3 regions of the Enterococcus wangshanyuanii genome follow, and region 1 is predicted to be linked to each of the others. Evidence: riboswitches for the same ligand, from Rfam matches in the RefSeq annotation. Region 1 holds a riboswitch; each other region holds the start of a gene.
What was found. A riboswitch is a leader RNA that binds a small molecule or an ion and turns the genes downstream of it on or off. The one in region 1 is predicted to bind magnesium.
Positions count from the first base shown of each region.

Region 1 (10,519 bases):
TCATAACACGGACACGTCCAAAGGTATTTCCGACAACGATCGGATCTCCGACTTTCAACGTTCCTTGTTGAACAAGTAATGTTGAAACAGGTCCTTTTCCTTTGTCTAAACGAGCTTCGATCACTGTACCGATCGCCCGCTGTGTTGGATCTGCTTTAAGGTCTTCAACTTCTGCGATCAGAAGAATATTTTCTAACAATTCATCGATGTTTTGATTGAATTTTGCAGAAATGTTGACGAAAATCGTATCTCCGCCCCATTCTTCCGGAATCAAACCATGTTCACTTAGTTCTTGCTTCACGTGGTCAGGATTAGCTCCTGGTTTATCCACTTTATTGACAGCCACGATAATTGGCACTTCTGCAGCTTTTGCGTGGTTGATTGCTTCGATGGTTTGCGGCATTACACCGTCATCTGCTGCAACAACTAAAATCGTGATATCCGTGATACCAGCTCCACGTGCACGCATACTCGTAAAGGCCGCGTGTCCTGGTGTATCCAAGAAAGTAATCGGTTTTCCGTCGATATCGATTTGATAAGCACCGATATGCTGTGTAATTCCGCCTGCTTCTCCAGACGTTACACGTGAATTGCGTAAAGTATCAAGCAACGTTGTTTTCCCATGGTCAACGTGACCCATGATCGTTACAACAGGCGGGCGTGTCACAAGATTTTCTTCAACTAATGCTTCTGGTTCGAAGAATTTATCGATATCAGCCACATCTACTTGAACTTTTTCTTGCGGTTCCATACCATAATCAACAGCTAAAAGTTCAATCGTTTCTTTATCTAATGACTGGTTTTGGTTGACCATAACACCCATCATAAAGAGTTTTTTGATGATTTCAGCTGGCTCGCGGTGAATTTTCTTCGCGATATCTGCTACGTTCATACCTTCTGTGTATTCTAAAACATCAGGTAATTCACGGAATTTACGTGCTGGTACTGCAGGTTTTGTTGATTCTTGGTATTTCCCTTTTTTGCCTTTTTTGTTGAATCTGTTACGGTTTTGATTGTTGTAGCCACCATTACGGTTACGGTTTTGGCCACCCCCACCAAAGCTGTTGTTGCGGTTTTGGTTATTGTTGCGATTTTGGTTGCCTTGGTTATTACTTTGTCCTTGATTCGAACGGTTTTGATTTGTATTTTGTGTCGTACGTTGTTGGGTATTGTTGCGATTTTGATTATTTTGCTGTCCTGATTGGGCAGGACGGTTTTGATTGTTATTTTGTTGTCCTGATTGTGTAGGACGATTTTGGTTATTGTTTTGCTGCGGACGATTTTGCTGTCCTTGATTTGGACGATTTTGAGTCATATTTTGGCTGCTTCCTTGCGTATTTCGATTTTGGTTATTACGATTTTGTTGTTGCCCTTTGTTGTGGTTTTGAGTTGGTTTATTGCTATTTTGGTTAGCTGGTTTTGGATTTGCTGGTTTTGCTTGACCACTTTGTGCTTGTTGCGGCTTCGCTGCTGGTTTTTGTTGTGAATTTGCTGGCTTGTTTCCTCCAAATGCGTGACGAAGTTTTGATTCATCATCAGAAGAAATTGCGCCCATGTGATTTTTCACATCCATACCTAATGCATGTGCTTTTTCCACGACATCTTTACTTGATTGATTGATTTCTTTTGCTAATTCATAAATTCTTTTTTTCCCCATGCAATCACCTTCCTAACCTTTGATTAATTCCTTGAACTTTCTCGCAAACCCTTGATCATTGATTCCTACGATCATACGTGTTCTACCGATCGCATGACTGATCTCAGATTGGGTAAACGACTCGTCTGTCGGAACATTATAGTAAGAACATTTGTCCTTGATTTTTTTCCTTGTATTTTCACTAGCATCTGCTGCAACAAAAACAAATTTTGCTTTACTACTGCGAATATCTGCTAAAGTCAACTCTTCGCCAGTTACTAGCTTTCCAGCTCTCATAGCCAAACCTAATAAATTTAAAACTTTTTCTTTATTCATTTCCAAACAACTCTTTACGGGCTTTTTGGTGTTCCACGTAATCCAGTAATTCCTGGTAAAAGTCATCAGTCAATGTTGTTTCTAGTACACGGTCTAAAATGTGTTTATCCCAAGCATCCTGAACTTCTTTTGGCTCAAGAGCGACATAAGCACCTCGACCTGGTAATTTTCCAGAAGGATCGATCGATACGACACCTTCTTTAGATCGTGTGATTCGAACTAACTCTTTTTTGGGTTTCATCTCACCTGAGACAACAGATTTGCGCATCGGGACTTTTCTTTTTTTCATCTTGTTCCCTCCAAACCGCTAGACTTGTTCTTCGTCTTCTACTGTTTTTTCTTCAAACTCAAGGGCTTCATATTCATCAGCTGTCAAATCAGATTCCACGATCATTTCATCGTGAATTTCTTCCACTGCTTCTTCTTGATTCTCTTGCTGCGCATAAAATTCTTCCATTTCAGATTCTGGCTTGATATCGATCTTAAAGCCTGTCAATTTAGCTGCTAAGCGAGCATTTTGACCTCTTTTACCGATTGCAAGTGATAACTGATAATCTGGAACAACGACTGTACAGGCTTTGTTATTATTAGGGTCAAAAATGACATCGACAACTTGCGCTGGATTCAGCGCATTGCTGATGAAGATCGCTGGATCTTCATTCCATTCCACGATATCCATATTTTCGCCTTTTAATTCATTAACGATCGCTTGGACACGTTGACCTTTAGGCCCTACACACGTACCGACTGGATCGATATTTGGATCTGTTGAACGAACAGACACTTTTGAACGATCGCCGGCTTCACGAGCAATGCTGACGATTTCTACGATTCCGTCATACACTTCTGGAATTTCTTGTTCAAATAATCGCTTCAATAAATCTGGATGACTGCGGCTCACAAAAACTTGAGGGCCTTTAGACGTATTTTCAACGCGTGATACATAGACTTTGATTCGATCGTGCGGTTGGTAAAATTCATTGGGCATTTGATCTTGTTTTGATAATACAGCTTCGATTTTGCCTAGATTTACATAAATATAACGACGGTCTTGTCTTTCGACGATCCCTTGCATGATATCATTTTCATAAGCACTGAATTCATTGTAAATAATGTTTCTTTCTGCTTCTCTCACACGTTGTAAAATAACTTGTTTCGCTGTTTGCGCTGCGATTCGGCCAAAATCTTTCGGCGTTACTTCAAAACGGATTTTATCACCAAGCTCATAAGCCTTGTTAACTTCCATCGCTTCTTTTAACGAAACTTCCAATTGTGAATCCATCACTTCTTCAGTCACTTCTTTTACTGCATAAACATGGATATTGCCTTTTTTGCCGTCGAACTCTACTTCAACGTTTTGGGCTTGTCCATAATGTCTTTTATATGCGGAAACTAATGCTGCTTCCAACGCATCAATCACGATATCCTTAGAAATACCTTTTTCAGCTTCTAATGCATCCAATGCATTCAACATTTCTTTGCTCATTTTGTTGTCATTTCCTCCTATTGTTTAAATGAAAGATGAACGGAAGGGCGATCCTTCAGGAAAAAACCTTTCCGTAATAAGCGAAAACGGGATCGTTTTGCTTTATGAATGTCTATGTTAGAACTGGATTGCTAAACGAGCTTTGGCAATGTTTTTCCGTTCAAATGTATAGTCTTTGACTCTTGTTTTGATTTTGACTGTCAAGATCAATTGTTCTTTATCTACTGATTTTAATGTACCTTCAAATTGCTTTTCTCCCTCAACCGCTTGATAAAGAGATACATGGATATATTGGCCAACCGCTTGTTCATAATCGCTTTCTTTTTTCAACGGACGTTCTGCTCCCGGAGAAGAGACTTCCAAAAAGTACGCTTGCGGTATCGGGTCAGGATCCATAGCATCAAGTTTTTCGCTGAGTTGTTCACTGACAAGCGCGCATTCCTCAATATCAATGCCGCCATTTTTATCAATAAAGACACGGAGAAACCAGTTCTTCCCTTCCTTGACAAACTCTACTTCTACAAGTTCAAAATTTTGTTTTTCTAAGATTGGTGTGACTAACTCGGTAACAGTTTCCACAACACTACTCAAAATTTTCGCCTCCTTCAGGAATTATAGAATGAGGACTAGCGTATAAGTAAAACAGCAGTGCTTTTCCTGCCTTACCCCATTAAAAAGAGTGAGCAGAAATCCGCTCACTCCGACTAGTATCATTACTTGTAATGTATTATATCACAGAGTTTCAGAAAACTCAAATGAAGGTGATTATAAAGCCATTTCTCAACATCTGCTCGCGTTGTTTGAGTAGGAAATACACTTCACTTTTTCAGCTTTTTGATTTACTATAGAAAAGAACTCGCGAAAGGAGCCGTCTAATGTCTCAAACTCAAGTCATCAAAGTATCCAAAGATACCATCAAAAAAATGAAGTCATTTTATGAGCGCTCGCTCTTAAATAAACATGTTCCATATACAGAATTCGTAGCAAAATCAGGAACAACAACGATCACCGCCTACACCTCAGGAAAAGTGGTTTTTCAAGGTCTAGAAGCAGAAAAGATTGCTGCAAAGTGGGGAACGTCCACTGCAAGTAAAACTGCTTCTACCTCTAAAACAAAAACGACCACTTCCCTACCAGCAAATTTCAGTCAGCTTTCTGTTTTAGGCAGCGATGAAGTCGGAAACGGCAGTTATTTTGGTCCAGTAACAGTTTGCGCTGCTTATGTAGAGAAAACAATGGTAGCAAAATTAAAAGCACTCGGCGTCAAAGACTCCAAAGAGTTAACTGATCCGCAAATCAGACAGCTTGCAAATGTGGTCAAGGAATTGATCCCCTTTAAATTGTTGATCGTTGAGCCGGAAAAATACAATCAGATCCAACCAAAATATAACGCGGTCCATATGAAAGTTGCTCTGCATAACCAAGCCATCCATTTATTATTGAATGAAATCGCCCCTATTAAACCAGAAGCGATCTTGATCGACCAGTTTACTCCTGAAGCGAATTATAAAAAATATGTACGCTCAGAAAAAAATCAGGTAAGTGAAAAACTTTATTTTGTAACCAAAGGTGAGCAATATCACGTTGCCGTTGCCGCAGCTTCGATCATCAGCCGAGCAGCCTTTTTAGATGAACTAGAGAAAGAATCACAAGAATTAGGTCTAAAAGTTCCATCTGGAGCAGGCAGCACTGCCGATCAGGTTGCTGCAAAAGTTTTAAAAAAAGGCGGTATCAGCTTACTGAGCAAATACGCAAAACTCCATTTTGCAAATACCGAAAAAGCCAAAAAAATCGCTGCAAAATAAAAAAAGAGTCCTGCGCAATGTGTAAAGCATGTTTGCGTAAGACTCTTTTTCGATCAACAGTAAAGGTCGGATCAATAAACTTTTTTTATACGTCAAACCTTGACGCTTTTCTTTAACTACTCAGACAAATTTTCTTCTCTCATCAACGATCGTCTCGTCAAAATCCATACCAAACCCAAAATCATACGTATGCTCAAATTCATCTGAGTAACACTTCATATCGAGTGGGACATCTTCTTGTTGTTTTTCAACGGTCTCCATATCTGCCGGCATTTGAAACGGCAGTAATCCTGATGGTGTAAAGTCACCGCTGAAAACACTGAGGATGGCCTGAGTCTGTACACCAAAATCGACAATAATTGCATCGACATAAGGTTCAAATTCTGCAACGACCGTTGGATTTTTCAATGTCAGACTCACAATGATCGGAACATCGGGGTATTGTTTCTTCAATCGTTCCAGAGTTTCGATGTCCTGCCCATTACTTGCCGTATTTTTCTTTCCTTTATAAGAGCGATCATCACCAGCAAGACTTTCTTTCCGGGCAAATTTTGCAGTATATGGCTTGTATTGTAAACTGATCGGTAAATAACCATTGCCATTGTCTTCATTAGAATAACCATATGTTTTAGGGGACTCTAAAAATAGCCAAATAGCATCTGCCTGTTCAGGCGAATCCACCACTTGAAAATATTTTTCAACGAGGGATCGATTGACAGGATCTTTTTCAAATGCTGGTTGCGGATGACCAAACCAATCCTTTGAAGCACCAATATGCTGCTTGGGAATATACAGCTTAGCAGTTTTTTCTAAAGGTAATAGTCTATGTTTATTTTTTAGCAGTATTAAAGATTTCTGCTGTGCTTTATAGCCTGCTTCCATAAATTTCGGCTGCCCAACGATTTCCTCAGATTTTTCTGATATTAGATACGGATTTTCAAATAAACCTGTTTGAAACAGATTCTTCAACAATCTACGAGCCGAAACTTGGAATCGTTCTTTCATTGCTTGTATCCCATATTCTTTAGCACCCAGTTCAAAAGCAGCCAAAACAGGGGCAATTTCATTATTTCCGCCGAACTGATCAACGCCTGCCAAAAGTGCTTTGTAATGCCGTTCTTCCACAGTCAGCTCCTCTACTCCCCAGCTTTTTCCGCCAAGAAATTGATCGATTTGTACCGGATCAGCCGTGATCGACCAGTCTGTACAAACAACGCCACCATAACGATATTTCTCCCGTAATAAATCATTGAGAATAAATTGGCTAAAACCATTTCCGACATTTTCACCATACTTCTGATCTTGATCATAAGATATCGTATAGTACGGCATGACTGCTGCCGCTTTTTTGGTCCCCTCCTGCAAATCGAAAGCACCTTCTAGAAATGGTTTTAGATGCTCATTAAAATTATTTCCTGGATAAACCGCGTATTTTCCATAACCGTAGTGGCCATCTCGTCCAGCCTCACCACTACCGCCACCTGGCCAATGCTTGACCATGGCGTTGACACTTTCCTTGCCCCAGCCGTTTTTTGTTCCTTTAGTCGTTTGAAAACCGTCGCAATAGGCTTGAGCTAAAGCAGTGACTAATTTTACCCCTTCACCAAAAGTACCGGAAAAACGCATCCAGCGCGGCTCCGTTGCCAGATCAATCTGCGGCGATAAGGCGGTCGTGATTCCTAAGGCTCGATATTCCTGACTAGCGATTTCTCCAAATTGTTTCACCAGCTCAGGATCAAAAGCTGCTGCTAAACCCAACTGCTCCGGCCACATAGAAATCTCTCCGCCTGCTCCAGCGTTGAATTCAGTATCTGCACTTGTGCTGTGACGTGGATCTGAGCTGATATTTACTGGAATACCCGAGTCCAAGCTTTCGGCCATCGCCTGAATTTTATTCGTCCATTGGGCGGCTGCTTTAGGTGATTCTACCCTCGTCAAAAGGACATGGCGGATATGATCCTTCGTTAAAAATTCCTTTTGCTGATCCGTCAATTCAGAAATCGGTCCGTCATAGTCTGCTAGCGTCTTTCCCCCATATGTACCGGAAAACATCTGCACAAAATGATTGTCACTTCTCGATACTGTTTGATGGCGGCTATACAACATCAACCCAGCCATTTCCTCCACACTTAAGTGTGTGACTAAATCTTCGATTCTCTCTTCGATCGGCAAGCGCCAGTCTTCATATGGATCCAATCGACCATTTTTATTCAAATCTTTAAAAGCGAATCCATCCTGCTCAATCAACGTTACTCCCGAATCTGCTGCATAACCTAAGGTTGCCCCTTGATCATTTTCAACAAGTATCCAATTTTCTTGTTGTATTATTCTATAGCTCATCTAGCTTCCTCCATTTCTAAAAAATGCAAGCGTATTCTTCCACTATTCTATCTTACTCTGTTTTCAAGTTGGATGCGATACAAAATTTGAATCTTCTTTTAAACAAATCATTCTAGCTGTTATTTTTATTAAAAAATCCTAAAGAAAAAACAATTTTTTCGATTTTTACTATAGTAGACTCCAGTTGATTTTTTTCTTGATATTTCTATGTAATTAGTTGATCCATAAGTCTTCTCCATCAATCGTACCAGCGAGATTCTTTAAATAGATCATTTTACTTAGAAAAAAATTAAGTTTTGAACGATTGACTTCTGTTATTGAATTGATTATAGTTGTGGCGATCTAAATAACTTGTTAGGTGAGGCTCCTATGAAAACACAGGCTACTGCTCAAAAATGTCGAAAGACAGGCATGGGTAGGACAGGAATTGTCGAATTAAGGCTTTTCACAAAGTAGCTAAAAGCAATGCTTTTTACGTTTCATAGTGCTAAAACTCAACGATGAGAATGATGACCCTTTTTTTGTGCTGGAATCACTCCCCTTCGCTGAGTCTTTTTAAGCGAAGGTTTTTTGTTTTGGATCAGAGAAACATTTGGAGGTGAAAAATCAGCCTGATCCAAACAACATAGCCATTAAAAAGACAGTCATCCCGACATATCTGTCGATTCCTAGCGCCGCAATTTATTTGATGATCAATAAAATGATTAGCGAGGAATAACAATGAATCTAGTAAAAAAGAGTTTGATTTGTATTAGTCTTATCACTGTTTTGATTTTTACCGCTCTTGGCTGCTATGCAGTTATTGGTTTTCATCAGGGCAAAAAAATGGCTCAAACACATGTCACTAAAAGAAAAAATTCGACCTTCTCTGCAGATGAACAAACAAATTTAAAAGAGATCACGATTCTATTGATCGGTGATGACGGACGGGAAGATGACGAGGATGGCGGTCGGGCAGATACGTTGATGGTGGCACATTATAATAGCGAAACCAAACAACCAAAGCTGCTGTCGATCATGCGGGATTCTTACGTTCAAATACCTGGACACGGAGCAGAAAAAATCAATGCTGCTTACGCTTACGGTGGAGCTGAGCTGACTAAACAAGTCTTGAATACTTCTTTTGACTTGCCTATCAATTATTATATATCCGTTGATTTTCAGCATTTTATTCGTTTGATCGATGATCTGTACCCCAAAGGTGTCGAAATCGATGCAGAAAAAGAGTTGAACTTAGACAACGTCGATATAAAAAAAGGGCAACAATCAATGGATGGGAATACTTTGCTGCAATATGCCAGATTCCGTATGGATGGTGAAGGAGACTTCGGACGTGTCAGAAGACAGCAGCAAGTGATGGATGCTCTAGCAAAACAAGCTAAAAATGCAGTACCACTTTTACAGCTGCCTCAAATTGCTGGAGAAGCCGTTGGGTATTTAGACACGAATATTCCAGCTGACCTTCTGATCGATTTAGCCAAGGATTTTTTAAGCGGGAAAGTAAAACCTCTTCAAACCTTATCTGTTCCAGTTGAAGGGAGCTGGGCATTTAACGATTATACAGAAGCAGGCAGTGTTTTAGAAATCGATGAAAAGCAAAACACACAAGCGATCCACAAATTCTTAGCTGACGAGACAGATCAATGAAGACGCTAAGAAAACCCTCTAAATTCGTTTATCTGGATTTTTACCTCCTGCTCCCTTATCTTATTTTGTGTGTGATCGGTATTTTAATGGTGTACAGTGCCAGTTCTTATCAATTGCTTGATAGCCAATTAAGTCCAGCACATAAAGCATTCAAACAGACATCTTATTTTATTTTCAGCCTTGTTTGTTTAGGGTTTGTCTATCGGATCAATTTAGCTGTTTTGAGAAAGCCTGCGATTATTCGTCTGTTGCTTGGTCTGACGTTTCTCTCCTTATTTTTATTACCAGTCATCGGAACAAGCGTAGGTGGTGCCAAACGTTGGCTCAATTTAGGTATTCTTTTGTTTCAACCTTCAGAATTGGTTCCATTTATTCTCGTACTTTATCTGGCTCTTGCATTCTCAAAAACGGAAACAGTGTCGCCTTTCTCTTTCCAAACATATAAAAAGCCGATAATCGTTTCGGTCACCTTGATGTTCTTCGTCGCTTTACAGCCAAATATCGCGGGTGCTTCTATGATTTTTATTCTAGTGCTGGTTTTATTTTTGACAAGCGGATTATCCCCTTGGTTCATGTCACTCGCTTTGATAGGATTTGTTATCGCAAAGAGATTTGGAACAATGCTCTTATTGTCCTTGCCAACAGAATGGTTGCCGCAAAAGTTCAGTTATTTAGTGACACGTTTTGAAGTCATGCAAAATCCTTTTATCGATCCTATGGGCAAAGGCTTCCAAACGTCCAATGCTTATTATGCGATCCATAATGGCGGATTTTGGGGCTTAGGTTTAGGGAACAGCATTCAGAAAAAAGGCTTTTTGCCTGAACCTGACACAGATTTTATTTTTGCGATTTGCATAGAGGAACTTGGCTTGATTTTTTCTTTAGGCATGCTATTTTTAGTTTTCTTTATGGTCGCGCGTTTACTTTTATTAGGGATAAAGGCAAATTGTCTTTACTATTCTTACCTTTACATTGGCTGTGGTGTCTTGTTGCTCTTGCAAGTTTCTGTCAATGTCGGTAGTCTTTTGGGGTACATCCCGATGACTGGACTGACTTTTCCTTTCATCAGCTATGGTGGATCTAGTCTATTGATTTTGAGCCTTGTGCTAGGTGTTGCGCTGAATGTTCGTGCAAGCGAGCTGCGAGAAAAACAACGATCACGAGGTGAAAGCCAATGAAACGAATTCGGAATACATCGAATGAACGAATCAATTACGGACTTTTACTTCCAGTTTTTCTACTGATCTTAGTTGGCTTCTTGGCACAATA
Region 1 is NZ_CP021874.1:1,099,934-1,110,452, forward strand. It holds gene infB (translation initiation factor IF-2) at 1-1,657, opposite strand, end outside; gene CC204_RS05300 (YlxQ-related RNA-binding protein) at 1,670-1,972, opposite strand; gene rnpM (RNase P modulator RnpM) at 1,965-2,261, opposite strand; gene nusA (transcription termination factor NusA) at 2,280-3,458, opposite strand; gene rimP (ribosome maturation factor RimP) at 3,576-4,049, opposite strand; gene rnhC (ribonuclease HIII) at 4,334-5,263, shown strand; gene CC204_RS05325 (glycoside hydrolase family 3 protein) at 5,384-7,603, opposite strand; M-box (ykoK) riboswitch at 7,947-8,116, shown strand; gene CC204_RS05330 (LCP family protein) at 8,324-9,250, shown strand; gene CC204_RS05335 (FtsW/RodA/SpoVE family cell cycle protein) at 9,247-10,428, shown strand; gene CC204_RS05340 (FtsW/RodA/SpoVE family cell cycle protein) at 10,425-10,519, shown strand, end outside.

Region 2 (10,519 bases), 1.3 Mb from region 1:
TGACTATTTTTGATTTGGAAGAACTAGACATTCGTTTTTAAATAAAGTCCTGAATGATAATATAGCTGTTTACTTAAAAAAAGAGAGTTCTTATAACGTATCTCACATGAAAAATGCTGAAGATAGATATAGGAGCTCTCTTTTTGTATTTTTTGATTAGCTAATTTGTTGGATTAATTATTTTTATTGCTATTATTTTTGTAAAAATACCTGCGCATTTGTATAAGCGTTGGTATCTCCTGGGAACCAGCGTTTCAATTTAGTTGCCAATTCAACGGCGCGTTCATTATTTTCGATATTGATGATTTGTAGATAAAATTTGCCATCGCTTTGTTTGCCATAAGAAACACGAGTAGATAGAAAATATTGGCAGAATTTCTCACGTAAATTACCGCGCAAACGATTACTGATGGCTTGCCAGTCTTTTGGTAAGTTATCGATTTCGACCCAGTTGTATTTTTTATCTGCTTGAGGGACGACTTTCATGTCACGCTCATTGTAAGTAGGAATTTGCCCTTTTGTTAAGCGTAGACATTCAGACGTCATGTAGTCTGTCCATTCAGGTTTGATGCCGACGACTTTGACCATCAAATGCGTAGGATATTCGATCAAAAAGACATTGCCGTTGGTCAACATCGGCCAAGTGTTTTGGCGGACGAATTCAGCCATGCTTTTTGCACCGGATTCCAGTGGAATATCATTGATGATCGTTTTATACAAGGTCCCGTTTTTGACCTCCGGATTTTGATTGTGCCCTTGATTCATAAAGGGTTCATTAGTGATGAACCAAATCGTCCGATCCATTAGATCCTGTTCTAAGACCCAAAGATTTCCTAACGTGGGACTACTGATTAGGTATTGGTAAGGACTGCGGGATTCAGCGGTCGGTGCGACTTGACTGATCGTGTATTCTTGTCCGAGGTATTTTTTCTCTAATACACGTCTGCTCCAATGGATACTGGCATTTGTTGCAGCAGTGCTCAGTCGAACTTTTAGCCCAACGTTGAATTTAGCTGCTGGAGCTAGAGATAGGTCTTGTTCGTAGATCCATTTGCGGTAGCTTGTTTCATTGGAGCTGATCAAGACTTCATATTCAGAGCTTTCCCATTTTGAGTTAAGTGTGTGTATTTCTTCAACTTTATAATATTGATTGACACGGTTAGCTGGGATCGGTTCGTTAGAAGACCATGGAGACGTGATTTTTGCACCGCCGGACAACAACACGATATTCCCAACTTTTACTTTGCAAGGTCTGCTTGGAAAAGGAGCTTCTAAAAAAAGTGCTGCTTCTGCAGCTCTACGATTCACTAAGCCTTGTAAAATTTGTCCATTACTATAAACATATCGCTTCATCTCAGTTGCTGCTGCTTGCCATTGTTGACTATTTAGATAAGAAAGCAACGCTGAATTATATAAAATATTAGGTCCTAAATTAAAGTGAAAGCTCGCAAGTGCATCAAATTGATTTTGATTCAATTGAACTTTTACATATTTAGAGATTCCAGAAGCATGAGTCAACAGATCTTCTTTCAAGAACGCTTCTGCTTGCGCTTGTGTAATCGACATGCCTGCGTAGCCCCCTTTAGTATGTCCGTAACCGATCGTCCAGACACCAGCTGAATCTTGATAGGCAGTTAACCGCAGCCCTTCGAATTGTTTTACTAAAGTAACTCCTTTTTGTGAAATAGTCATTCCTTCATTTGCCATAATATTGTTCCTCCATTTAATATAGTTGGTTGTATCTCAAAACTAGATTTAAGATCATTTGAATCGATAGCACGTCTGCTAGAGTGGAATTCCTAAATACAGTTTATATTTTTTTAATAGAGCAGAACTATCGAGAATCTGTCGTTTTTCTTTGTGTATTCCGTTTAAAAAAAATAGACAGTAACTTTTGTTATTATTTGTTGTGGAAAGGATAGTGAGGAGCATAATCAAGTTTTGTTACAAAAACGGTAGCAAAATGAAATATTTTTTATAAAATTTAATTTGACTTTGTGAAGCGATACGCTTATAGTTTTAGATGAAATAAATACTTGTTAGGTGAGGCTCCTATGTAAACACAGGCTGCTGCTCAGAAATGTCGAAAGACAGGTACGGGTAGGACAAAAATCGTCGAATTAAGGCGTTTTTCTAAGCAGCTAAAAGCTATGCTTTTTACGTTATGTAGTGCTAAAACTCAACGAAGAGAAGAACTAGGTCGATCTGTCTGTCTTTGTGCAGTTCTCAGATAATTATCCAAGTACTTTATCCCCTTCGCTGAGTGTTCTTGGTGAAGGATTTTTCTTTTCCAAAGGAATACATGTGAGCTGTAGAAAGGAATGTACAATGAAGAAACCGATACGAATATTGATCATCACGCTATTATCTATCCTTCTTGTGATCGTAAGTGCGGGCTGTTATGCGGCAATCTCATTTCAGTCAGCAAGAGAAGAAAGTGAAGCAAAACTATCCCCGATCAATCAAAATTTTACTGGTGATGAACAAACAAGTGATAAAGAATTGACTGTTATGGTCGTAGGAAATGATTCGCGCGACGATGATGAGGATCAAGGGCGTTCTGATACGTTGATGGTTGGTCATTACGATGGTAAAACGAAGCAGCCTAAATTGATTTCTATTATGAGAGATAGTTATATGACATTTCCAGATGGCAGTCTCGATAAAATCAATGCAGCATATGCCTATGGTGGAGCGCAGATGACTAAAGAAGTATTAAACACTAATTTTGATTTACCGATCAACTATTATGTTGTGATGGATTTTAAAGAGTTTAGCGATATCATTGACGAGCTTTATCCTAAAGGCGTAAAGATCGATGCTGAGAAGGACATTAATTTAGATGGTGTCGATATTCTAAAAGGGGAACAAGTCATGGACGGCAATACTTTATTGCAATATGCCCGTTTTAGAATGGATGAAGAAGGCGATTTTGGCCGAATCAGACGACAACAGCAAGTAATGGATGCGTTGATCGATCAGTCTAAAGATTTGATCCCAATTTGGGAACTGCCTCAGGTCGCAGGAAAAATCGTTGGGAAAATCGACACCAATGTTCCGACAAGCTTGTTTATTGATTTAGCGAAGGATTTTCTGACAGGAAAAGTCAAGCCATTAGAATCACTTTCAGTTCCGATCGAAAGCAGTTGGAATTTTAATGATGATACTCCTTCCGGCAGTGTGATCGAGTTGGATGCATCTAAAAATGCCGATGCAATTCAGGAATTTTTGAAAGATACTAAATAGGGCTATTTAATAGGAGCTTGAGACAAAAGTATTTAGCTCCGAGAACCAAGGAGATACTGTATCAACTCGTTCCTCGTTGTGTTTTACAGCAATTTCGGTTTATTTCTGAAGGGTCTGCTTTTTCGCATCGATTATCTGAGTTTAGAGAACGAAACAAAACTGATTTTTAGTTTTGTTTCGCTCTCCTTTTTTGTTTTAGTTTATTTTCATGCGTTTTGGTTACGCATATGCTATTCTTTAAGAAAACGGTTTAGTAATTTTTGAAAGAAGGTCATGCAGTGAAAGTTGTGATTATTGGTGCATCATTTGCAGGTGTTTCAGCGGCTCTTACGATTCGAAAAAAATATCCCGAAGCTGTGATTTGTCTGGTTGAAAAGCAAGAGACAGTCGGTTATCTGCCAGGCGGACTGAATCTTTATTATAATGAGACTGTCGATACGGTCGAAGAGCTTCGTTTTATTTCAGAACAGCAACTGAAAGACAACAAGATTGAGCTGTTACTGGATGCGGAAGTAGTGAGTATGGACTCAAATCAGCAAGTTATCCACTATCAACAAGCAGAGCAGCTCAATATCTTATCATTCGATAAGCTGATTTTAGCTACAGGCTCTAGCCAATGGTCAACGAAAATCATGGGGAGCGATTCTGAGAAGGTGCTCAAGTATAAATTTTTACATGGAGTCAAGCAAGCGATCGCTCAGCTGGAAAATAGCAAAGAGGTTGCATTGATCGGCGGTGGTCAAATTGGTGCAGAAGCTGCGGATACGTTGTTAAGTAAAGAGATAAATGTTCATTTATATGAACGAATGGACTATCTATTATTTAAATATTTTGATCAAGAAATGATTTTACCTGTGCAACAGGAGATGGAAAAAAGAGGCGTAGTGTTTCATTTTGATGAAACGGTTGAAAAAATCGTAGAGAAGGATGATGGATTACAGATAGAAACGCAACATTCTCGTCGAACGGTCGATCGAGCTGTTTTTGCGATGAATGTCCGTCCAGATTTGTGTTATTTGGATGAGCAGATAGACATTCATACCGATCAAACGGTTTATGTGGATCATTATTTACAAACATCTCATCAAAATATTTTTGCAATAGGTGATTGTATTCAAGTACCTTACAGCTTGACGAATGAGTCTTTCTATATCCCCTTAGTAAATAATGCAGTTAGAGCTGGTGTTGTAGTTGCTCAAAATCTACTGGAACCTACGACAAAATTTATTGGCTCGATTCGTACGATCGGTACGAAGCTTGTTGATTATTATGTAGCAAGTACAGGTTTGACTGAAGCAGAAGGCCTTTTTCATGATCAGCCGATCGAAGTTGCTCATTTAAAGCAAGCGAGTTCTTTATTCTCTGGAGAAAAAGAGATTTCCGGAAAAATTATTTTTGAAAAAGAAAGTCATCGGATTTTGGGGGCTCAGTTGGTATCAAAAGCTGATATTCTGGATAAAATCAATACGCTTGCGTTAGGCATTCAGACAGAACAAACATTAGAGCAATTTTATCAAAAAGATTTTTTATACCATCCTTATTTCTCCACAGTTATGGATATCACAAATCAACTCGCGTTTACTGCCTTATGGAGTGATGCCGATGAAAACTGAAGAATTACTAGACAAAAAAGAAGCAAGAGAGATCCAAATACTGAAAAAAGTGATCTTAGCCGGCGGTCGTCTGGAAGACACTGAGCTGTTGAATCATTTAGGTGTATCAAAGGCATCTTTTGAAAGTGATTTAAAAGAATTAGGTTATTATTTAAATCCATATAGTCAAGACTGCCGCTTATTTTATGATGGACAATGGGTTTCTGTAGAAATGTCCGATCGATTTTCAGTCAGTAAAGTCGTTGATGACTATATACGGGCATCGATCAAGTTTCAGCTGATCGATCATCTGTTTCATTATCGAGAGTTTACTATGGCTCAGTTGACGACAAAATTTATGATCAGTGAATCTTCCTTATTTCGAAAAATCAAAGAGTTGAACCAGCTGCTGACTGAATTTGGTCTGAAAATCCGAAATGGACAGTTAAAAGGTGAGGAACTGCAGATTCGATATTTTTATTTTCAAGTTTATTGGTTTTTGACACCATACGAACAGCACAGGGAGCGAACCTTGACACAGCAAAATGTTCGGATCATCGAAGCACTGGAAAAAGCCCTTTCGCTCTCCTTTGAGGAGTATGGAAAACTGAAGATCAGTCTGTGGTTGACGATCAGTAAAAAAAGATTGGCAGTTCAGTCTAAAACATTTAAAGAAGTCCGAAATAAAAGCCAAAACCTTGAGCAGGATCCTTTTTTTAAAACGATTCGTTCGTTCGTATTGCGTTTTTTTAGTCGTTATCCGCTTGAGATCGATGAAGAAGAAAGTATGCTGCATTTTATTTTCTTAACAAGTATGTCTGTTTTAACGGAAACTGATTTTATTCAGTACAGCTTGGTACGTGGACGGCGAACACCGTCTTCACTAGCGGACACATTTGTTTTGGAACATGTGATTTTATACTATCGTCCACAAAAATTTTATCCTGAATTAGAAAAAAAGATTTTTTATTACTTCTCACAGATTCATAGTAGGCTTTATTTTTTTAAAGGAGAATTAGAGCTATTCGATAAGGAGAATATTTGGCAAAAAGAGCAACAATTATCCAGTCATCGTTTAGGTGAATTTGCCCATGTTCTTTTGGATAAAAGTCTTAGTTACTTGGGTGAACATTATGAGCCTGGAAATAGCTTACATGAATGGTCATTGGTGAAATATTTAAGTGTGCTTTCGATCATTGATTTTGAAATCATTGGAGAAGTCCGTGTAGGCATTGATTTAAAAATGGACTTGCTATATAAAGAAGCAATGACTCAAGTATTGGTTTTAAGCTTGAAAAATTTGAACGGCTTAACGATCGAACCGTATGATCCGAAGTACACTTACGATTTGTTGATCACCAATGTAATGAATCCGCCGGTTTACTGATCTGTTGGAGAGATTTATATATTATCCGAACTTGGATCATCGTATGATATCGATCAAATTCGTAAGAAAATCCGAGTGTATCATGGAAATAAGAAAAAAGAAGGCTGAGTGAAGTTGAAGAGAATTTTTCAGCTTCATCCTCGTCCTTAATGGATTTTTAGTAAAAACATTCATTTATTTTAAAAATAAAAAAAAAGATGACATTTTTATGAATCAATTTGCGTATATTATAAGTTCATGAAATATAAAGCGTTTTCAATTTAATTCTGAACGAGTCTGTTACACTTTTATTATCGTTTAGTTTCACGGGCTTGTCTCTCAGAAAAAAGATAAAAAATAGAAGTGGCGAAAAGCACCGTTCAATTTTTTCCTATTTTTCTGTCGAGCCAGGACGAGCCCATTACACTTTTATTGTTATCTAGTTCCACGGGCTTGTCTCTCGGAAAAAAGATAAAAAATGGAAGCGGCAAAAAAGCACCGCTTAGATTTTTTCCTATTTTTCTGTCGAGTCATGACGAGCCCATTACACTTTTATTATTTAGGAGGAATTACAATGTCAGAACAAAAGTACATCATGGCGATCGATCAAGGGACTACTTCATCACGAGCAATTATTTTTGACAAAAAAGGGAACAATGTTGGAAGTTCACAGAAGGAATTTACACAGTATTTTCCAAAAGCAGGCTGGGTCGAACATAATGCAAATGAGATTTGGAATTCAGTACAATCGGTTATTGCTGGAGCTTTGATCGAATCTGGCGTTCGCCCAACAGACATTGCTGGTATTGGGATCACTAATCAGCGTGAAACAACTGTCGTTTGGGATAAGCAGACAGGTCTTCCTATTCATAATGCAGTGGTTTGGCAGTCACGTCAATCTTCGCCGATCGCAGATCAGTTAAAAGAGGATGGACATGGTGATATGATCCATGAAAAAACTGGTTTGATCGTAGATGCTTACTTTTCTGCCACAAAAATTCGTTGGATCCTAGATAATGTCGAAGGTGCTCAAGAGCGTGCTGAAAAAGGTGAGTTGCTTTTTGGAACGATCGATACATGGCTAGTTTGGAAGCTGACAGGCGGAGAAACACACGTAACAGATTACTCGAACGCCAGCAGAACAATGCTATTTAATATCCATGACTTAGATTGGGATCAAGATATCTTAGATATTTTGAATATTCCGCGTGTGATGTTACCAAAAGCAACCTCTAACTCTGAAGTATACGGCTTAACGAAGAATTACCATTTTTATGGTAGCGAAATTCCGATTTCAGGTATGGCTGGAGACCAACAAGCAGCATTATTCGGCCAAATGGCTTTTGAACCTGGAATGGTTAAAAATACGTACGGTACAGGCTCATTTATTGTAATGAACACAGGAGAAAAACCACAACTTTCAGATAATAATTTATTAACAACGATCGGTTATGGGATCAATGGAAAAGTCTATTATGCTTTAGAAGGAAGTATTTTTGTCGCTGGTTCAGCTGTTCAATGGCTGAGAGATGGCTTAAAAATGATCCAAACAGCTGCAGAATCAGAAGCAGTTGCAAATGAATCTCATAATAAAAATGAAGTTTATGTAGTGCCTGCATTTACTGGACTGGGCGCTCCTTACTGGGATTCAGATGCTAGAGGTGCAGTTTTTGGCTTAACTCGCGGAACAACGAGAGAAGATTTCGTCAAAGCAACATTACAGTCAGTGGCTTATCAGGTACGAGATATCATTGATACGATGAAAAATGACACAGGCATCGATATCCCGATCTTGAAGGTAGATGGCGGTGCAGCCAATAACGATTTATTGATGCAATTTCAAGCAGATATTTTAAATACCTCTGTTCAAAAAGCTCAAAATCTTGAAACAACTGCCTTAGGTGCAGCTTTCTTAGCAGGATTAGCAGTTGGCTTCTGGAAAGACCTAGATGAATTAAAAGCGTTCTATGAAGAAGGACAAATTTTTGAGACAAAAATGTCTGATGCTGAACGCGATGATTTGTATGAAGGTTGGCAGCAGGCCGTTGCAGCAACGCAAATGTTTAAGCACAAATCAAAATAGAAGGAAGAGGTGAACAGTGATGACATTTTCAATAAAAACAAGAGAAAAATCGATTGAAGCTTTGAAAAACGAACAATTAGACTTGTTGATTATTGGCGGAGGAATTACAGGAGCAGGTGTTGCACTGCAAGCAAGTGCTACTGGAATGAAGACTGGTTTGATCGAAATGCAGGATTTTGCTGAAGGAACCTCTTCACGTTCTACGAAATTAGTTCATGGCGGAATTCGCTATTTGAAAAATTTTGATGTCGAAGTCGTGGCGGATACAGTGCAGGAGCGGGCGGTTGTTCAAGCCATTGCTCCTCATATCCCCAAACCTGATCCTATGCTTTTACCGATTTATGATGAGCCGAAGGCGACTTTCAACATGTTTTCAGTCAAGGTTGCAATGGATCTATATGACCGTTTAGCGAACGTGATCGGCACCAAATATGAAAACTATACATTAACAAAAGAAGAAGTCTTAGAGCGTGAGCCTCAGCTTAAACATGAAGGACTACAAGGCGGCGGTGTCTATTTAGATTTTAGAAACAATGATGCTAGACTGGTGATCGAAAATATCAAACGCGCGTCTCAAGATGGCGGAGCAATGGTTAGTAAAGTCAAAGCAGTCGGATTTATTTATGATCACGGGAAAATCAGCGGAGTCAAAGCAAAAGACTTATTAACAGGCGAAGAGTTTGAGATCAAAGCCAATATCGTGATCAATACAACTGGCCCATGGTCTGATAAAGTCCGCGGACTAGATACTAAGGAAAAAGTAACTCCGCAAATGCGTCCGACTAAAGGTGTTCACTTAGTTGTCGACAGCAGTAAGCTGTTTGTGCCCCAACCAACATATTTTGATACAGGGAAGCATGACGGCCGAATGGTCTTCGTTGTTCCAAGAGAAAAGAAAACGTATTTTGGTACGACGGATACGGACTATACGGGTGATTATGAACATCCAACAGTGACTCAGGAAGATGTAGATTACTTGCTGGAAATCGTCAATAATCGCTATCCTGAAGCAAATGTGACGATCGATGATATCGAATCAAGCTGGGCTGGACTGCGTCCGCTGATTTCTGAAAATGGTGGTTCAGACTATAATGGCGGGAACAATGGAAAGGTCTCTGACCAAAGTTTTGATCAGGTCATTGATATCGTTGAAAAATATCAGCAAAAAACGGCCACTCGTTTTGATGTAGAAAATGTCTTAAATCACTTAGAAGATTCCTTGTCTGAAAGCAAAGAAAACCCATCGGCTGTTTCTAGAGGAAGCTTGCTGGAGCGTTCTGAGGATGGTTTGTTGACCTTATCTGGCGGGAAAATCACTGATTACCGTAAAATGGCTGAAGGTGCGCTTAAAGAAATTCAACGTATCCTAAAAGACGAATTTAACAAAACTATTGAGCTGATCGATTCGAAAACATATGCAGTCTCTGGTGGAGATATCGATGCTGCTAATGCTGAAACAGAATTGAAAGCGTTAGCAAAACATGGCGTTGAGCAAGGATTACCTGAGGAGGATGCAGAATATCTCGCTCATTTATATGGCTCAAACGTGACACAGCTTTTTGAAAAAATTTCTGAGACAACACCAGTGGATGGTTTGACTTTAGCAGAAACCTTAGGATTGCATCATGCACTTGAAAATGAAATGACGTTGACTCCTTCTGATTATCTCATTCGCAGAACGAATCATTTGTTGTTTATGCGAGATACACTGGACACAGTCAAACAAGGGGTTATTTCTGAAATGGCCAATTACTATGATTGGTCCGAACAACAAAAAGCAGGTTATGAACAAGAATTGAATCAACTAATAGCGGAATCTGATTTAACGACATTGAAAGAAGGAGCGAAGTAAAATGGATACTTCTAGTATGACACAGATTTTTAGTGAGTTTTTAGGAACAATGATTTTGATTCTTTTAGGTGATGGTGTCTGTGCAGCTGTTAATCTGAAAAAAAGTAAAGCAGAAGCTTCCGGCTGGATCGTGATTGCTTTTGGTTGGGCAATGGCGGTAACGATGGCGGTTTATATCTCTGGATTTATGGGACCGGCGCATTTGAATCCTGCTGTAACGATCGCAATGGCTATGGCTGGCAATTTTGAATGGGGATTAGTTGTTCCATTCATCATTGCGCAGGTTCTAGGAGCTGTTGTTGGCGCATTCTTAGTTTGGTTGGCCTATTTGCCTCACTGGAATCAAACAGAAGATCAAGGAGCTGTGTTAGGGACATTCG
Region 2 is NZ_CP021874.1:3,614,069-3,624,587, forward strand. It holds gene CC204_RS18145 (DUF4809 family protein) at 1-41, shown strand, start outside; gene CC204_RS18150 (lysozyme) at 193-1,707, opposite strand; M-box (ykoK) riboswitch at 2,029-2,197, shown strand; gene CC204_RS18155 (LCP family protein) at 2,329-3,246, shown strand; gene CC204_RS18160 (FAD-dependent oxidoreductase) at 3,525-4,859, shown strand; gene CC204_RS18165 (helix-turn-helix domain-containing protein) at 4,849-6,225, shown strand; gene glpK (glycerol kinase GlpK) at 6,779-8,287, shown strand; gene glpO (type 1 glycerol-3-phosphate oxidase) at 8,307-10,139, shown strand; gene CC204_RS18180 (MIP/aquaporin family protein) at 10,141-10,519, shown strand, end outside.
Region 2: it holds a riboswitch for magnesium, as region 1 does, so the genes downstream of both, CC204_RS18155 (LCP family protein) here and CC204_RS05330 (LCP family protein) in region 1, are expected to answer to the same signal.

Region 3 (10,519 bases), 160 kb from region 1:
TTGTCGACAGTAACTAAACCACGTTCGCCAACTTCAACGCCCGCTTGTTCAAGACCTAGATCATCTGTATTTGGACGACGTCCAACTGTTACCATTACGTAATCAGCAGTTACAGATTCTTCTTTGCCGTCTACTTCATATTTAACAGTCACGCTATCGCCATTATCAACAGCCTCTTTAGCCATTGCTTTTGTGACAACTGTAACATTTTTCTTCTTGAAATCATCAGTTACAAGTTTAACCATATCTTTTTCATAGGTTGGTAAAATTGAAGGGCTACCTTCTAAGATCGTTACTTCAGAACCTAGGTTAGCGTATGCCCCACCAAGTTCTGCACCGATGACACCGCCACCGATGATCACGAATTTTTTAGGAACTTCTTTCAAGTTTAACCCGCCAGTAGAATCTAAGACACGTCCGCCAAATTTAAATCCTGGGATTTCGATTGGACGAGAACCTGTCGCTACGATCGCGTTATTGAATGAGTAAGTTTGAGCTGAGTCCGGATGGATCACACGTAATGTGTTTTCGTCAACGAAGAAAGCTTCTCCTTCAATGATTTCGATTTTATGTTTTTTTAGAAGGAAACCAACACCGCTTGTCAATGTATTAACAACTTTATTGTCTTTCCATTCTTGTGTTTTTGCAAAGTCTAATTCAACACCTTTAGCTGTTACACCAAACATTGTTGAGTCTAGTGATTCTTGATAGTGATGTCCTGCAGCGATCAATGCTTTAGAAGGAATACATCCAACGTTCAAACATACACCGCCGATAAACTCACGCTCAATGATCGCAACTTTTTGACCCATTTCAGCAGCACGAATCGCTGCAACATATCCTCCAGGGCCTGAACCAATTACGACTGTATCTAATTCAATGGCGAAATCTCCTACTACCATCTGATAATCATCCTTCCATTAATAATAATTCTGGATCAGCTAATAAACGCTTGATGTTGTTCATTGCTTTTTGAGCAGTTGCACCATCAACGATACGGTGGTCAAAACTCATTGAAAGTTTCATGACACGTCCAACAACGATTTCTCCGTCTGCATTTACAACTGGTTGAGTAGCGATTGTACCAACCCCTAAAATTGCAACTTCAGGGTAGTTGATCACTGGTGTGAACCAGCCGCCGCCAACTGAACCAATATTACTGATCGTGATTGAACCATCACGCATATCCGCAGCAGTTAATTTACCATCGATTGCAAGAGCTGCTTTTTCGTTGATTTCATCTGCAATTGCGAACATGCTCTTCGTATTCGCATTTTTAACATTTGGTACATATAAACCATGATCAGTATCTGTTGCGATACCAATGTTATAGTAGTTTTTATAAACGATTTCTTGTGCTGCATCATCGATTGAAGCATTCAAGATCGGGAATTTTTGAACAGTTGCTGTCAATGCTTTTACAACGTATGGTAAGAATGTTAATTTTGTACCATTCGCAGCTGCCACATCTTTGAATTTCTTACGGTGATCCCATAATTTAGACACTTCAACTTCATCATGCAACGTAACGTGCGGTGCAGTGTGTTTGCTGTTGACCATTGCTTTTGCGATTGCTTTACGTGTTGGTGTCATTTTTTCGCGTGTTTCAGCTTCACCTAAATCAGATACAAATGGTTTTGCAGGAGCTTTTGGTGCAGCTGCTGTTTCTGTTGCTGCTGGAGTTGCGGCAGTTTGTTCAGCTTGTGCTGGCGCTGCTGCTTGTCCACCACCAGAAATGAAGGCTTCGATATCCGCTTTTGTGACACGGCCGCCTTTTCCTGTTGGTGCAACTTGTGTGATATCAACATCTTTTTCACGAGCAAATTGACGTACTGATGGCATAGCCAAGACGCGTTTGTTTGGATCTGCTGCTGCCACAACACCTGTTGATGCTGCTGGTGCAGGAGCTGCTTGTTCTGTTTGAGCAGGTGCACTTGCTGCAGGAGCAGATGCACTTGGTGCAGAATTATGTCCTGGTGCATCGATTTCGATCAATACATCTCCAACGTTTGCTACTGTACCTTCTGGAACAACAATGTTTTTAACTGTTCCTGTAACTGGTGAAGGGATTTCTTCTACAGATTTGTCGTTTTGAACTTCTAATAATGTATCATCTTCGTTGATTGTATCGCCTGATTTAACGAACCATTTTACGATTTCGCCTTCTGCAATACCTTCACCGATATCTGGTAATTTAAATTGGAACACACCGCCGCCATTATCAGCTGCTGGTGCTTCTGGAGTCGCTGCTGGTTGTGCAGGCGTTTGTTCTTGAGCCGGAGCTGCAGGTGCTGCATCATTTTCAGGATGTCCAGGTGCATCGATTTCGATCAAGACATCTCCAACGTTTGCTACTGTGCCTTCTGGTACGACGATTGATTTAACTGTTCCTGTAACTGGAGATGGAATCTCTTCTACAGATTTATCGTTTTGAACTTCTAATAATGTATCATCTTCATTGATGGTATCTCCTGCTTTAACGAACCATTTTACGATTTCGCCTTCTGCAATACCTTCACCAATATCTGGTAATTTAAATTGATAAGCCATTTTTTAAGCCTTCCCTTCCTTTATCGTATCTGTTTAACTCGCAAATTGCGGAAAACAACAGCTCTAAATTTCCACATGAAAAATTCACGTGAAAATTTAGGCATGCCGTTTAGAGCAAATCTATTCAGTTTCTAATTAAAATTCTGCGATTTCTCTTGCTTTCGCTTCGATATCTTTAGCATTTGGCAACCAAATGTTTTCTGCTTGTCCAAATGGGAAGATTGTATCTGGAGCAGATACACGGCCAATTGGCGCTTCTAATGATAATACAGCACGTTCAGAAATTTCAGAAACAACCATAGCACCAACGCCAGCTTGTTTTTGTGCTTCTTGAACAACGACTACGCGACCTGTTTTTTCAACTGATTTGATGATCGTTTCTACATCTAAAGGAGCTACAGTACGTAAGTCAATGATTTCAGCAGAAATATTGTCTTTTGCTAAGTTGTCAGCAGCTTTAATTGCTTCACGAACCATTGCACCGTAAGTGATGATCGATACGTCTGTACCTTCACGAGTCACAGCCGCTTTATCTAAAGGAACTTCATATGCTTCATCCGGCACTTCCTCACGGAATGAACGGTAAAGTTTCATGTGCTCTAAATAAACAACTGGATCGTTACTTCTAATAGAAGAAATCAATAGTCCTTTTGCATCATATGGGTTTGATGGGATAACCACACGGATACCTGGAGATTGAGCGATCAATCCTTCTAAGTTATCTGAGTGAAGTTCTGGTGTATGAACGCCTCCACCAAAAGGCGCACGAACTGTGATAGGCATGTTGCGAGTACCGCCCATACGGTAACGTGTACGAGCCATTTGACCAACGATTTCGTCAAAGACTTCAAATACGAATCCAAAGAATTGGATTTCAGGAACTGGACGGTAACCTTCTAAAGCTAAACCAAATGCTAAACCGCCGATTCCAGATTCCGCTAAAGGAGTATCGAAAACACGGTCTTCGCCAAATTTTTCTTGTAAGCCTTCAGTTGCACGGAAAACTCCGCCGTTTTTACCAACGTCTTCACCAAAGACTAGTACGTTTTCGTCTTTCTCTATTTCAAGAGCTAAGGCATCTGTAATTGCTTGGATCATTGTTTTTTGTGCCATGATTATTTCGACTCCTTCGCTTCGTAGAATGCAATTTGTTCTTTGATATTTTGAGGTTGAACTTCAAACATGTTTTTCAAGAAATCAGATACTTTTTGTTTTGGAACTTTATCTGCTTCTGCAATTGCTACTTTGATTTCTTCTTTTGTTTTTTCGATTACTTCGTTTTCTTTTTCTTCAGACCATAGACCTTTGTCTTCTAGATATTTACGGAAACGAACTAATGGATCTTTTTGTACCCATTCGTCATCCATGTCTTTTGAACGGTAACGAGTTGGATCGTCACCTGATAATGTATGTGGACCATAACGGTAAGTTAATGTTTCGATCAAGACAGGACCATTACCTGCTGCAGACCATTCGCGTGCTTCTTTAGCAATCGCATAAACAGCTAATGGATCCATTCCGTCAACGACGATTCCTGGGATTCCTGCTGCGACAGCTTTTTGTGCTAAAGTTTTCGCTGCAGTTTGTTTTTCACGTGGTGTTGAAATCGCAAAACCATTGTTTTGGATGATGAAGACACCATTTGCATGATAAGCACCAGCAAAGTTGATTGCTTCATAGAAGTCACCTTGTGAAGAACCGCCATCACCTGTATAAGTGAAGACAACATTTTTCTTGCCGCGTTTTTTCATTCCTAAAGCAACTCCTGCTGCTTGGATGTATTGTGCGCCGATGATGATTTGTGGTGGTAAAGCATTCAACTCAGGAGCGTAGTGGTTACCCGCTACATGTCCACGAGACCAAAGGAAAGCTTCAGCCAATGGTAAGCCATGTTGAACCAATTGAGGCACATCACGGTAACCTGGTAATAGGTAATCTTCTTTTTCCATTGCGAATTGACTTGCTAACTGGCTTGCTTCTTGTCCAGCAGTTGGAGCGAAGAATCCTAGACGACCTTGACGGTTCAAGGCAGTTGAACGTTGGTCTAACACACGTGACCAAACCATACGAGTCATTAATTCTACTAGTTCGTCATCTGATAAATCCGGTACAGCATCTTTGTTTACGATTTTCCCATCTTTATCTAAAACTTGAAATGTTGGGAAATCTGCGTCGACTTTTTCCATAAGTGCTTTAAAGTCAATAGGTTTTTGTTTCTTTGCCTTTGCCATTTTGTCACACAATCCTCTCTGTTACGTTTCTTTTTTTCGAATAAAAATAAAACAGCATCTAAAACTGTATTACTTTTTATCGACTACACTTACAAATTATCACTAATCGATCAAAAGCGCAAGTAAAAAGTTAGTATTTGTCAAAATTTCACAAAAATACCGAAAACCTTTCATATCAAAGGTTAGTGATAAACATCACAAAGAAGAAACCGTTTTATAAAAAGCTTTCGGAATCATATCCTTTGACAAGCCTCTGTTATAGTCGTCTGCTATATTGTTATGCTACAGATAAAAGACAAGTCAGAAATTCTTTTCTAAAATTTGTTTCAAGCGGCAAAAAAAGGATATAGGAGAAACTTCTTCTGTCTCTCTTATATCCTTAAAAAACGAATGTTTTAATCGTTTATTCTCTATTTAAATAAATTTCACGAATATATTGAATCTGATCGTTGAAATATTTCGTTATTAGCGCTTAAATTTCATTTATTTCCTTAATAAGTGTTTGAACGAAATGCTTCACTTAAAAATTCAATTGGTTACTTTTAATTTTTAGATCCACTCTTTGGTCAGATGGATATAAATTCGTTTGGCGATTTCTACAGTGATCAAATATAGTACAATGATCAAAATAAACCAGCCCCAGTAATTAGCTGGAAGTTTCACAAAGTCGAAAACGTCCCGAATCGGTGTCAAAACGATCACAAATCCCATCAGAACTGCTCCTAAGCTGGAAAGGATCACAGCAGGTGATGCAATGCTTTGAATAAACGGTAATTTTCTTGTTCGTACCATTTGAACAACTAATGTTTGGCTCACTAATCCAACGACGAACCAACCTGTTTGGAATAACTGTTGGCTGCCAACCGTATTAGCACTAAAGACAAACCACATTACCAAATACGTCATAATATCGAAAATACTGCTGACAGGTCCTATGCATAACGTGAATTTCATCAAACCGTTTGTTTCCCATTTAACTGGTTTCAACAAATCTTCTTCATCTACGTTGTCCCATGGGATCGCAAGTTGTGCGATATCATAAATCAAATTTTGAATCAATAGTTGAATAGATACCATTGGTAAAAATGGTAAAAAGGCGCTAGCGATCAAAATGGAAAAGACATTACCAAAATTGGAACTGATCGTAATTTTGATATACTTCATCATATTACTGAAAACTTTGCGGCCTTCGATGACTCCGTTTTCTAATACATTTAAGCTTTTTTCTAGTAAAATGATCGAACTTGCATCTTTTGTAATATCTGCAGCTGTATCAACAGAAATACCCACATCCGCTTTACGTAATGCTGGGGCATCATTGATACCGTCTCCCATAAATCCTACCGTATGACCATTTCCTTGTAGAGTTTCAATGATCCTTGATTTTTGCATCGGATTTAATTTAGCAAACAAATTCGTCTTTTCGACTTCTTCTTTCATTTGTGCATCAGACATATTGTCGATTTCAGAACCAAGCACAACGTGTGAGACTTCGATCCCAACATCTCGACAAACTTTTTTTGCAACGATATCGTTGTCTCCAGTCAATACTTTTACGTTGACTCCATGTTCATGTAAAGACTTGATCGCTGTGATCGCAGATTTTTTAGCTGGGTCTAAAAAGCCCATAAAACCGATCAAAGTCATTCCTTGTTCATCGTTTACGCTATAAACCGCTTCACTATGAACATCCATTTTTACTGCCACAGCTATTGCGCGCATCCCTTGTTCATTCATACGGATATTCACTTCGCGCATTCTATCTTGAAGTTCTGGTGTCAATGGAACAATTTCGCCATTGATCTCAGCATGTGTACAAACTGCTTCCATTTCCTCCACAGCACCTTTAGTGATCATAAATTGGTGGCCGTCCGCATTTACCACGACAGTCAAACGACGACGAGAAAAGTCAAACGGAATTTCATCTAGTTTCGTCACTTTCTTATAAGGACTTTCAACTTTATTTTCCTCATAAAAATTGATTACCGCGATATCCATTAAATTTTTCCAGCCCGTTTGATAGTGAGAATTCAAAAAAGCCATATCTAACACTTGATCATTGATCTCACCTAGTGGATCTAAATGCTGTACTAACACAACACGATCTTCTGTGATCGTTCCTGTCTTGTCCGTACATAAAATATCCATACTGCCTAAGTTTTGAATAGACGGCAGTTCTTTTACGATCACTTTATGTTTTGACAAGCTCAACGCACCTTTTGCTAAATTACTTGTCACGATCATTGGCAGCATTTCAGGAGTTAAGCCTACAGCAACTGCGATGGCAAAGAAAAACGCATCGCCCCATTCACCTTTGGTTATCCCATTGATCAAAAATACTACTGGAAATAGTACCATGACCATCCGTAATAAAAACTTGCTGACTTTGGTCAATCCGATATCAAAAGAGGTTTTACCACGTTGCGTTGTCGCATTCTTAGCAATATCTCCAAAAAAGGTATTTTGACCTGTTTTTAAAATAATGGCTTTTCCTTGTCCACTTAAAACATCGGTGCCCATAAAGATCAAATCCTGCATATCCAGCGCGGAAACAGTATCAGAATTTTTGTCGATCCCTGCGTCAACAAATTTTTCTACCGGCATTGATTCACCTGTTAGTGAAGATTGATTGATAAATAAATCCTTGGTCCAAATCAATACGGCATCCGCTGGGATCATATCTCCTGTTGCCAAGGTTACGATATCTCCTGGCACTACTTCATCCATTGGAATCTCTTTGACTTGACCTTCACGCGTGACAGCTGTCGTATTTTCGATCAGTTCTTTTAAATTCAAGCTGGCTTTTTGAGAACGATATTCTTGAATAAATGCGATGATCACACTGGCTAAAATCATGATCCCCATAACGATTGCCGCTTCAAAGTCTTTTGTTGCAGTTGAAACGACCATCAATAAGGCCAATACATAAACAAACGGGTCTTTAAATGCTTCTAAAAACATAATAATTGCCGGCGTTGGTTTTTGAGCTGAAACTTCATTTGGTCCATATTCTTCTAAACGGTTTCTAGCATCTTCTTCTGACAGGCCTTTTTCAGAAGTACGAAGTTCCATCATCAATTCCCGCTCAGATAACATTGCTAATTTTCTTAGTTCTTGATCTTTGGTTACTTTTTTCAATTCTGCTGATTTTTTGTTCATCATTTCCTTTTTCCTCCTCTAACGTAAGGGGTAAGCTTTCTATTATTATGAAATAGAAAATTTTGCCCGCTTCATCTTTTTAGAAAGTGGAAGGAATAGTTCTGCTTGATTCCATCGTTTCTAAGATGAAGGCTACATTTATTTTATTGCTCGAATGACTGGGGTCTTCCATGTGACTCTTCCTCTCTTTTAATGTTTTTTTAGATAAAACGATGGAACTTTTCAATAATTGTTGAGGTGGTTGGTTGTGCTGTTTTTTCTCTGCTAGCTCGATGTTATTAACTGTTTTGGATTTTTCATCATCTATTCTGTCTGCTCCGCAGCCAATCATAGTGATTCAAACTTAGGTCACAACGCTCTTTTCAATCGCCTTGTATTGTTTTACACAGATTGCAAAGCAATCTGTGTAAAACAACAAAACGCACACTCAACAATAGAGTGTGCGTGAAAATAGCAACTTTAATAAAAGTATCTCTATCGTTGAGCTTTAGCACTATAGGGCGTAGATAATTTCTTATCAGCTACGTTATGAATGACCTTCACGATCATTCCTGTTCAACCAACTAAGAGTCTCTCGATTCTTTCGCGGCAGCAGCCTGTGTCCATATAGGAGCCTCACCTAACAATTATTCAGTTTTTTTATCCTTAACTATCATAGTTCATATTTGTACTATTGTCAAAAGAAAACAAAAAATAAATTTTCAGAAAAAGATTTATAGATATAAAGACTTCAGTTTCAAGCCTAAAATAACTGAACAAGGAACCAATGTTACAACATTTGTCAGTAATACCGCCAGATCCCATTTCAATGCTCCGTACACAACCCATGAAGAAACCCCTATGAAAAATAGAATATACGTAATCAATGAAATCCCTTCGGTGTTTTTTGTTTTGATCGTTTGGATTGCTTGCGGAATAAAGGATATACTCGTGCAGATTCCTGCAATTATACCTAATAACGTGATCATTTCTTCTCTAGCTCTTCAACTTTTTGTTTCAATTCATAAAAATTCTTATTCATTTCCAGTAATTCATTCGCCAGATCTCTTAACACAACGGTCGTCATCAACTGGTCCTCCGCATGGATAAAAAGTAAGGTTAGTTCGCTTTTTTTATCCTTTGCTTCTTTTGTGATCACTGTGAAGTGCTCCTTTTCTCCAGCCTGTAAAGCTTCATTTGCTTCATTGATCAATATTTCAGCTTCGACAAACTGACCGTTTCTAGAGCAAGACATACTTTCCATCAGCTTTGACTTCGCCGTTCCAACTGTACTGATAATATTAAATGCAACTAATTCTAATCCATCCATTCCACTCACTTCTTTCTATTCATAATTAATAGCGATCACTTCATAGCCAACAATTTTTGGTACTGTAAAGATCACCTTGTCTTCTACTATTTCAAAAGCTAAAGACTGATTTGATTTTACTTGATTCACTTGTTTGATGATCAGATTATCTAGACTTATTTTATTCCTAATTATACATAGATCTAATTCGACCCGCTGATTATATAGTGGAATTTTATCTTCGATCGTATCTAAGGTCAGCGCCCGACGTTCTGGAATATAATGCAGTAAATTCAAAATCAGTCTTTTTTCTGATGCCTGATGATTCAAAATCACATCTGCTGATGTTGGTAACTCGCTGCTGATCACTTTTTCACCTTTTAATAAATGATCGATCCCAGCTAGAATCAATTCTTTATAGGCTTTTACTCCTTGTACTTTATACATTTCAAATAACGGAAATGTGTAATACATCGTTTGGTCATTCATTGTAACAACAGGATTACCCGTTTTTTCTCCAACAGGAGCTTGAAAATGTGAATAGTAATGGTGATACTTTCGTTCTACTAAAGGTGCCGCTTCTTCTCCTTTAACATTAGCAGCAACTGCCTGAACGATCGTTCCTTGGCCGTGCATAACAAGTTCACCTTGAGGCAATTTAGAAAATAGATCTGAATCAAAATAGCCATACATCGGTGTTGTTCCATGTTCTCCTGTAAAAATAAGTCCCAAGCTTTGAGTAAATCGTTCTCCTTTGATCAATCCGCTATGATAACTTGCTAAAATTTTTCCGCCTTGTTCAACATATCCCTCGATCATTTCAGCTAAATCCTGTGTTAAAACAAGCTTGTCCGGTAAAATCAATAGTTTATATGGAGTCCAATCCATCCACTGATCCACAATATCAAATTGATAATGGGCTTCATTCAGCATATTAACTGCTCCAGCCAAGGACAAATCCACTTTCTCCTTGCTGGCAGCAACAATTCCAGGATGTAAGATAGCTATTTCAGTGATTGCTTGACTATTTAAAGAGTAGCTCTCTAATTCTTTGACTTGATCGTAAACAGCCCCGATCAACGTATAGGTTGCTTCCTGTAATGTTCCATCGGGATACATCTGATCACCAATAGAACACTTTGCACCATGAGCTAGAGCCAAAAATGTTTCATACTCTAACGCAGCTTGATTCTTATAGCTGCCAAAGTCAGCCCAAACCTTATGAAACTTCCCAGTCATCCCCAAATATTCTTTCCCTAAATTTTTGGCATAGCGGACAATCGTCGGAAAA
Region 3 is NZ_CP021874.1:1,262,662-1,273,180, forward strand. It holds gene lpdA (dihydrolipoyl dehydrogenase) at 1-902, opposite strand, end outside; gene CC204_RS06050 (dihydrolipoyllysine-residue acetyltransferase) at 910-2,550, opposite strand; gene CC204_RS06055 (alpha-ketoacid dehydrogenase subunit beta) at 2,686-3,663, opposite strand; gene pdhA (pyruvate dehydrogenase (acetyl-transferring) E1 component subunit alpha) at 3,666-4,781, opposite strand; gene mgtA (magnesium-translocating P-type ATPase) at 5,331-7,943, opposite strand; M-box (ykoK) riboswitch at 8,407-8,574, opposite strand; gene CC204_RS06075 (SemiSWEET family sugar transporter) at 8,654-8,908, opposite strand; gene CC204_RS06080 (PTS sugar transporter subunit IIA) at 8,905-9,249, opposite strand; gene CC204_RS06085 (alpha-amylase family protein) at 9,265-10,519, opposite strand, start outside.
Region 3: it holds a riboswitch for magnesium, as region 1 does, so the genes downstream of both, mgtA (magnesium-translocating P-type ATPase) here and CC204_RS05330 (LCP family protein) in region 1, are expected to answer to the same signal.